Regions from separate parts of the Promicromonospora sp. NPDC110617 genome, predicted to be linked through region 1. Evidence: riboswitches for the same ligand, from Rfam matches in the RefSeq annotation. Region 1 holds a riboswitch; each other region holds the start of a gene.
What was found. A riboswitch is a leader RNA that binds a small molecule or an ion and turns the genes downstream of it on or off. The one in region 1 is predicted to bind S-adenosylmethionine.

Region 1 (2,251 bases):
GGTCGGCGCGCCAGATGTTGTGGCCGTCGATCGCGCCCGCGACCAGGGTCTTGGTCTCCAGGCCGGGCACCGCGCCCGTGGGGATGGCGCCGCGCACCAGGTCGATCGCGATCGCCTCGACGTCGGTCCCGGCCAGCAGGGCGAGGCCGTCGCCTGCCTCGCTGCGCAGGTCGCCGTACGGGGCGGTGACGAGGATCGCGGGGCGCTCGGCGCGGTCGGCTCGGGAAGCGGCGGGGGAGAGCTCGGTCGCCAGCGTGGCGTAGGCCCGGCGGACGGCGTCGGCGACCTCGTCGAACGGGACGTCCAGCAGGTCCGTGACCAGGGCCGGCTCGTCGAGCTGTACCCAGGGGGCGCCCGCGGCGGCGAGCGCGCGCAGCAGGTCGGCGTACGCGGCGACGACGTCGTCGAGGCGGTCGAGCGGGCGGAAGCCGTCCGGGGAACCATCAGCGGGCTTGCTGAGCAGCAGGAACGTCACCGGTCCCACGAACGCGGGGCGGGTCACGACGGCCTGGCCGCCGTCGGCCGGGTGCGCCAGCTCGGTGAACTCGCGCACCGCGCGGTCGTCGACGAACCCGATCGGGGTGTCCGGCCCGATCTCCGGGACCAGGTAGTGGTAGTTCGTGTCGAACCACTTGGTCATCTCAAGCGGTGCGTTGTCGCCCTCGCCGCGCGCCACCGTGAAGTAGGCGGACAGGGTCAGGCGACCCCCGTCCGCGGTGAGCCCCGCGAAGCGGTCGGGCACGGCGCCCAGCAGCGCGACGGCGTCGAGCACCTGGTCGTAGTACGAGAACGAGCCGGGGACGGCAGCGTTGCCGGCGTCCAGGCCCAGGTCGACGAGCCGGCGGGCGGTGGCGAGCCGCAGGTCGCGGGCGGTCGCCTCCAGCTCGTCGGCGGTGGTGCGGCCGGCCCAGAAGGACTCGACGGCGCGCTTGAGCTCGCGCCTCCGGCCGATGCGGGGGTAGCCCAGGATCGTGGCGGTGGGAAGGTGCGGGTTCGTGACTGCCATGCGTATCAGCTCCATCGGACCTGGCGTTAGCACCTTGCCCCGAGATTGGCGCCTCGGAGGTAGGTTGCTGCGGTGTCGTGGAGCCAGGACTCTCGACCGCTCTGGATGATGAGACTTGATCGTAGGCATGCCCGGGATGTGGTCGGCAAACCGTCCACGCCTCGGACAAATCGGAGCCATAAGTCTGGTTATAGCTCCGGCCGACCGTTTCGGCATCCGGTGATGGAATCTGACGTTCCCCGAGGACCGCACCCCAGCGGGACACTCCCCGAACAGATCGGAACCACACCATGTCGAAGATCCTGATGGTCGTCTCCGCCGCGAGCAGCCTGCGCCTGGCCGACGGCACCGAGCACCCCACCGGCTACTGGGCCGAGGAGGTCGCCGCCTCCCACCGCGTGCTCACCGCGGCCGGCGCGCAGGTCGACGTCGCGACGCCGGGCGGCGTGGCGCCCACGGTCGACCCGGTCAGCCTCGACGAGCGCGGTGGGGTGCCCGCAGCCGACGCCGCGGAGTTCCGGGCGTACCTGGACGGCATCGCCGACCAACTCGACCACCCGCTCACGCTGGCCGACGTCGACGCCGCCGGCTACGACGCCGTGTACCTCCCCGGCGGCCACGCCCCCATGGCGGACCTGGCGCACGACGCCGACCTCGGCCGCCTGCTGCTCGCCGCGAACGACCGGGGCACGACCGTCGGCGCGCTGTGCCACGGCGTCGCCGCGCTGCTCAGCGCCCAGGGGCCGGACGGCACCTTCGCCTACGCGGGCCGGGCGCTCACCTCGTTCACGGACGAGGAGGAGCGCCAGGGCGGCCTCGGCGACGCCGCGCCCTACCTCGTCGAGTCGCGGCTGCGCGAGCGCGGCGCCGTCGTCCAGGTCGGCGCGGCCTGGAGCAGCACCGTGGTCCAGGACGGCAACCTGATCACCGGGCAGAACCCGCAGTCCAGCGCGGCCGCCGCCGAGGCGGTGCTCACGGCGCTCGCGGCGCGCTGAGCCCGGCTAGCCTGTGGGCAGGACGACGACGGAGGGTGGTGCCGGTGCCGGGTCTTGACCTCCTCGCCACGTTCCTGGAGGTCTACCGCACCGGGTCGCTGTCGGCGGCGGCGGAGCGCCTGGGCGTGAGCCAGCCCGCCGTCACCGGGCAGCTCGCCCGCCTGGAGGAACAGCTCGGCACCCGCCTGTTCGTGCGGTCCCGCCGGGGCGCCGAGCCCACGGAGCGCGCCGTGGCGCTGGCCGCCGAGGT
Region 2 (2,251 bases), on a different contig from region 1:
CAGGTGCCGCTCGGGTCGCTGCTGCTCCGGCTGCTCGCCGGGCTCGTGGTGCTCGTGGTCTTCCTGCTGCCGTACCTGATCATGTTCTTCGGCTCCGTGAAGACCAAGGCCGAGATCAGGTCGGTCGACCCCACCTACTTCCCCACCGAGTGGCACTGGGACAACTACGTCACGATGTGGTCCACGCCCGAGACGCCGCTGGCGCAGAACCTGATCTCCACCCTGGTGATCTCGCTGTGCGCCACGCTGCTCGTGCTGGCCGTGGCGCTGCCCGCCGCCTACTACACGGCGCGGTTCCGGTTCACGGGCCGGCTCTTCTTCCTGTTCCTCGTGATCGTGACCCAGATGGTGCAGCCCGCGGTGCTGACGTCGGGCCTGTTCCGGCAGTTCATCGCCATCGGGATCCTCGACACGTGGGTCGCGATGATCCTGGTGAACGCCGCGTTCAACCTGTCGTTCGCGGTCTGGATCATGCACAGCTTCTTCGCGGGCATCCCGAAGGAGGTCGACGAGGCGGCGCAGCTCGACGGCGCCGGCACGTTCGCCGTCCTGACCAAGATCAACCTGCCGCTCGTCTGGCCGGGCATCGTGACGGCGGTGGTGTTCACGTTCGTCGCGTCCTGGAACGAGTTCGCGGCCTCGCTGGTGCTGCTGACGACGGCGGGCAACCAGCCGCTGTCCGTGGCGCTCACCAAGTTCGTGGGCCAGTACGAGACGTCCTGGCAGTACGTGTTCGGGGTGTCCGTCGTGGCGATCGTGCCCGTGGTGATCCTGTTCATGATCATCGAGAAGCGCCTGGTGGGCGGCCTGGTGGCCGGGTCGGTGAAGTAGCGGGCAGGCCCGGTCCACACACCGTGGACCGGGCCGTCTCGACCTCCGGACGAATTCTGTCCCAGTGCTGGACGGTCGCTTAGCATGGTGGCGAACCCCATCCAGAGCGGTCGAGAGTCCTGGCTCCCTGACACCGCAGCAACCTGCCGACCTTCCGCCGCGTCGCCGCGGCGCGAGGGACGCAAGGTGCTCACGCCAGGTTCGATGGAGCAGCCATGGTCGCCGAGGTACACCCGCACCGCCCCACGGTGTCGTTCGAGCTGATGCCCCCGCGTCGGCCGAACGCCGCGCCCAACTTCTGGGAGACGGCGCAGCGGCTCGTGGCGGCCCGCCCGGACTTCGTCTCCGTGACGTACGGGGCGGCCGGCGGCGACCGGGCCACCGCGCGCGAGGTGCTCGCCACCCTGCTGCGTGGCACGCCCGTGCTGCCCGTGGCCCACCTGACCTGCGTGGGCGCCTCGCGCGAGGACGTGTCCGCGGTGATCGAGGAGTTCCTCGAGGCCGGCGTGCGGTCCTTCCTCGCCCTGCGCGGCGACCCGCCGCGCGACGAGCCGGACTGGCGCCCGCCGGCCGACGGCGTGCGCTCCAGCGTGGACCTCGTGCGACTCCTGCGGCAGGTGGACGAACGGCGGTGCGCCGCCGACGTCAGCACGGCGCTGCGCTCGGCCGCCCGGCCGCTGGCCATCGCCGTCGCCACGTTCCCGGACGGCAACCCGGGGGCCGGCACCACGCGCGAGCAGGAGGTGCGCCGGCTGCTGGAGAAGCAGGAGGCGGGCGCGAGCTTCGCGATCACCCAGTTCTTCTACCGCGCGGACTCGTACACGGGGTTCGTCGAGGCGGCCCGGGCGGAGGGCGTGACCATCCCGATCCTCGCCGGGATCCTGCCCACCACGGAGGCCCGCCGACTGCGCCGCGTCCAGGAGCTCACCGGGGTGGCGGCGCCCGCGGAGCTCCTGCGCGACCTCGACCGGCTCACCGCCCCCGACGGCGCCGTCGACCCCGAGGCCCAGCACGCGCACGGCATCGAGTACTCCGCGGCGCTCGCGCGCGAGGTGCTCGACGCCGGTACGCCCGGCCTGCACGTGTACACGTTCAACAAGCATCGCCCCGCCCTGGACCTGCTGGACCGGGTGGGCCTGACGGGCCGCGCCGCCGCCTGACGGATCGCCGGCACGGGGGTTGGCACTCTCGGGTGTCGAGTGCCAGAATTGGAGGGTAGCCAGGCGGCGGCCAGGGCCGTCGCCGATCGCTGCGGCCCTGGAGGGGCCAGGGCCGTGTCGTCGTAGGAGGTGATGCGCGATGGCTACCTACTGGGACCCGTTCCAGGAGATGGACCGGATGTTCAGCACGATGGCCGGCAACGCACGGCAGTCCGGTGCCATGCCGATGGACCTGTTCCGCACCGGTGACCACTACGTCC
Region 3 (2,251 bases), on a different contig from region 1:
AGACCTCGGCGAGCACGCGCAGCTCCTCGGGGTCGCGCCCCGCGGACAGCGCGGCGTCCCGCACGAGCCGGCGCAGCCGCACCGCGTGCGCGGCATCCGTGACGGTGATCCGCGCGACGTCGGCGGTGCGGCCGGCGAGCGCCGCGCTGGCCTCGGAGCGCACGCGGACGACGACGGGCGGGGGTGTCTGCGGCAGGGCGTCGTCCGTGCCGGCGGCCGGGCGGCCGCGGACGGCGAACCGGATGCCGTCGTGGTCCACGCGGAACCGGCCCTCGGCGTCGAGCTCGACCGCGCCCGCCCCGCTGCCGGGACGGCCCGTCCACACCTGCGTCACGGACCGGATGCCCAGCTCGACCCGGCCGGCCCACGCGTCGTCGGCCTCGGGGAGCTTGCTCTGCCGCACGGCCTGCCAGCCGGCCCGCCCGCTGCTCGCGCGGTCGATGCTGCTCAGCGCGACCGCGGCGTGGGCCGCCTCGACGTGCACCGTGTCGACGGCGGCGACCAGCCCGATGCCGGCCGTGACCCGCGCGGCCCGGGCCGCGGCGACGGCCGTGTCCAGCCGCCCGGTGACCTGGCTGCGGCCCGGGTGGAGCAGAAAGCCCTCGTCGAGGCTGACGAAGTCGAGGAGGCCGCGGTCGGCGGTCCGCACGAGGTGCAGGAACCGCTCGCCGTCGAACGGGCGCGGTGCGACCGGGCCGCGTGCGCGGTGGGCGCCCGGACGGGCGCCGGCGGAGGTGAGGTCCACGCCGAGCACGACGGGACGGGCAGAGGTGGAGGCGAGGGACGTGGGGGCGAGGGACGTGGGCTGCGACGGGTACGGCACGGCGGGGCTCCGTTCGGGCTGCGGCTGCGCGACGGCGCCCGGAGGACCCGGCCGACACACAGGATGTGCGACGGCGTCCAGGGGTCACCCGGGAGCGTGGCTGCCAGAGGGCAGGAGGGAGACGTCCGGTCAGGGACGTGGGGGGCCGGATACGGCCGGGGCTCGGCGTGCGACGCCGAGAGGAGGTCCGGGCGGCGGACCGGTGGCGCCTGTGGCGGCCGGTCAGCGCGTCGGGGCTGTCGCGGTCAGCGACAACACATGTCCTCGCGCGGGGCAGCACCAGCCCGCACGGTGACGTTCCGGGTCGGCAGGGACACGTGGACGGCGGGGGCAGCGCTCCGGGTCATCGTCGTTCTCCTCACCTGCTCGCCCAGCGGCGAGCGACGCGTGTTGTCATCCGCCGGCGGCGGTGGACCTGGTCCTCACCCGGGGCACCCACCCGCGCGGGGGGTTGCCGTCCGACCAGCCGGGGCTTCGCGTCGGAACTCATGACCTGTCGAGGCTTTCTACATCTCTCCGATCGGATAAGTGCGGTTGGTCTCGATGTCACAGAAGATACGAATGGAACCCATAGAAGTCAATGATCCTTGCCCAGATCTCACATCCCGGGACCTGGGCCTTGTCGGTGAGATCGGTCGGTGGCATTGAGCTCGGTCCATCGACGGACCGAGCTCAATGCCACCGACCGATCTCGGAACGGCCTCAGCAACCAGTGGATCTCGCTGCGCGCAGCCGCACCCCCGGGGGCGCCGGCGTCGGCGGCCGGAACGCAGAAGTGCGCTTCTACCCAGTCGTCGGGCCCGGAATCACGTGGTTTCCGGGCCAGATGACTGGGTAGAAGCGCATTTTCGTGCCGGCTCCCGTGCGGCTACGTCGTCAGGAGCTCGATCTGGGCGAGGGCGCCGGGCTCGGCCAGCTCGAGGCGGAAGGCCGTGAGCGGCACGGGCTCGTCGAGCACGAAGGGCCGGAGCTGGTTCGGCCAACGCCACTCCTCGCCCGACCGCTCGTCGAGCACCCGGCCGTCGGGCGCGACCAGTCGCCACGCCGACGGCGCAGTGTCAGGGGACGGGCCGGAGGTCAGCGTGTAGGCGCGCAGCATCGCACCTGCCGGGGCGTCTGCCGCGGGCGCCCACGTGAGAGTGCCGCCCACCTCCGCCGACGCCGCGAGGTCGCCGTCGGTCAGGTGCGGCAGCGCGCCGCCCCCGACACCGTGCCAACCGCCGTCGGCACGCCGCCACGGCCGGTCGGATGCCGGGCGGAGAGCACCGGCGCCGGCATCCCCGTCGGCCGGCGCGCCGCCGTCGTCGGGCACACCCCAGCCCGTCGGCACGTCCGACAGCGCGAAGCGGAGGGTCGCTCCCCCGACCAGGTCGGCGTTGTCGACCGACGGCTCGAGCACGGCCCGGCCAGCACCAGCACCAGCACCAG

Region 2: another riboswitch for S-adenosylmethionine. It lies ahead of ACZ7LE_RS00865 (methylenetetrahydrofolate reductase); the one in region 1 lies ahead of metE (5-methyltetrahydropteroyltriglutamate--homocysteine S-methyltransferase).
Region 3: another riboswitch for S-adenosylmethionine. It lies ahead of ACZ7LE_RS10430 (LLM class flavin-dependent oxidoreductase); the one in region 1 lies ahead of metE (5-methyltetrahydropteroyltriglutamate--homocysteine S-methyltransferase).

The regions. Positions count from the first base shown of each region.
Region 1 covers NZ_JBVKBM010000003.1:849,578-851,828, reverse strand. The annotation lists gene metE (5-methyltetrahydropteroyltriglutamate--homocysteine S-methyltransferase) at 1-1,006, opposite strand, end outside; SAM riboswitch class I at 1,015-1,118, opposite strand; gene ACZ7LE_RS21575 (type 1 glutamine amidotransferase domain-containing protein) at 1,297-2,001, shown strand; gene ACZ7LE_RS21570 (LysR family transcriptional regulator) at 2,046-2,251, shown strand, end outside.
Region 2 covers NZ_JBVKBM010000001.1:204,551-206,801, forward strand. The annotation lists gene ACZ7LE_RS00860 (carbohydrate ABC transporter permease) at 1-831, shown strand, start outside; SAM riboswitch class I at 926-1,042, shown strand; gene ACZ7LE_RS00865 (methylenetetrahydrofolate reductase) at 1,047-1,991, shown strand; gene ACZ7LE_RS00870 (Hsp20/alpha crystallin family protein) at 2,131-2,251, shown strand, end outside.
Region 3 covers NZ_JBVKBM010000001.1:2,381,851-2,384,101, reverse strand. The annotation lists gene ACZ7LE_RS10430 (LLM class flavin-dependent oxidoreductase) at 1-823, opposite strand, end outside; SAM riboswitch class IV at 1,206-1,317, opposite strand; gene ACZ7LE_RS10425 (GH92 family glycosyl hydrolase) at 1,692-2,251, opposite strand, start outside.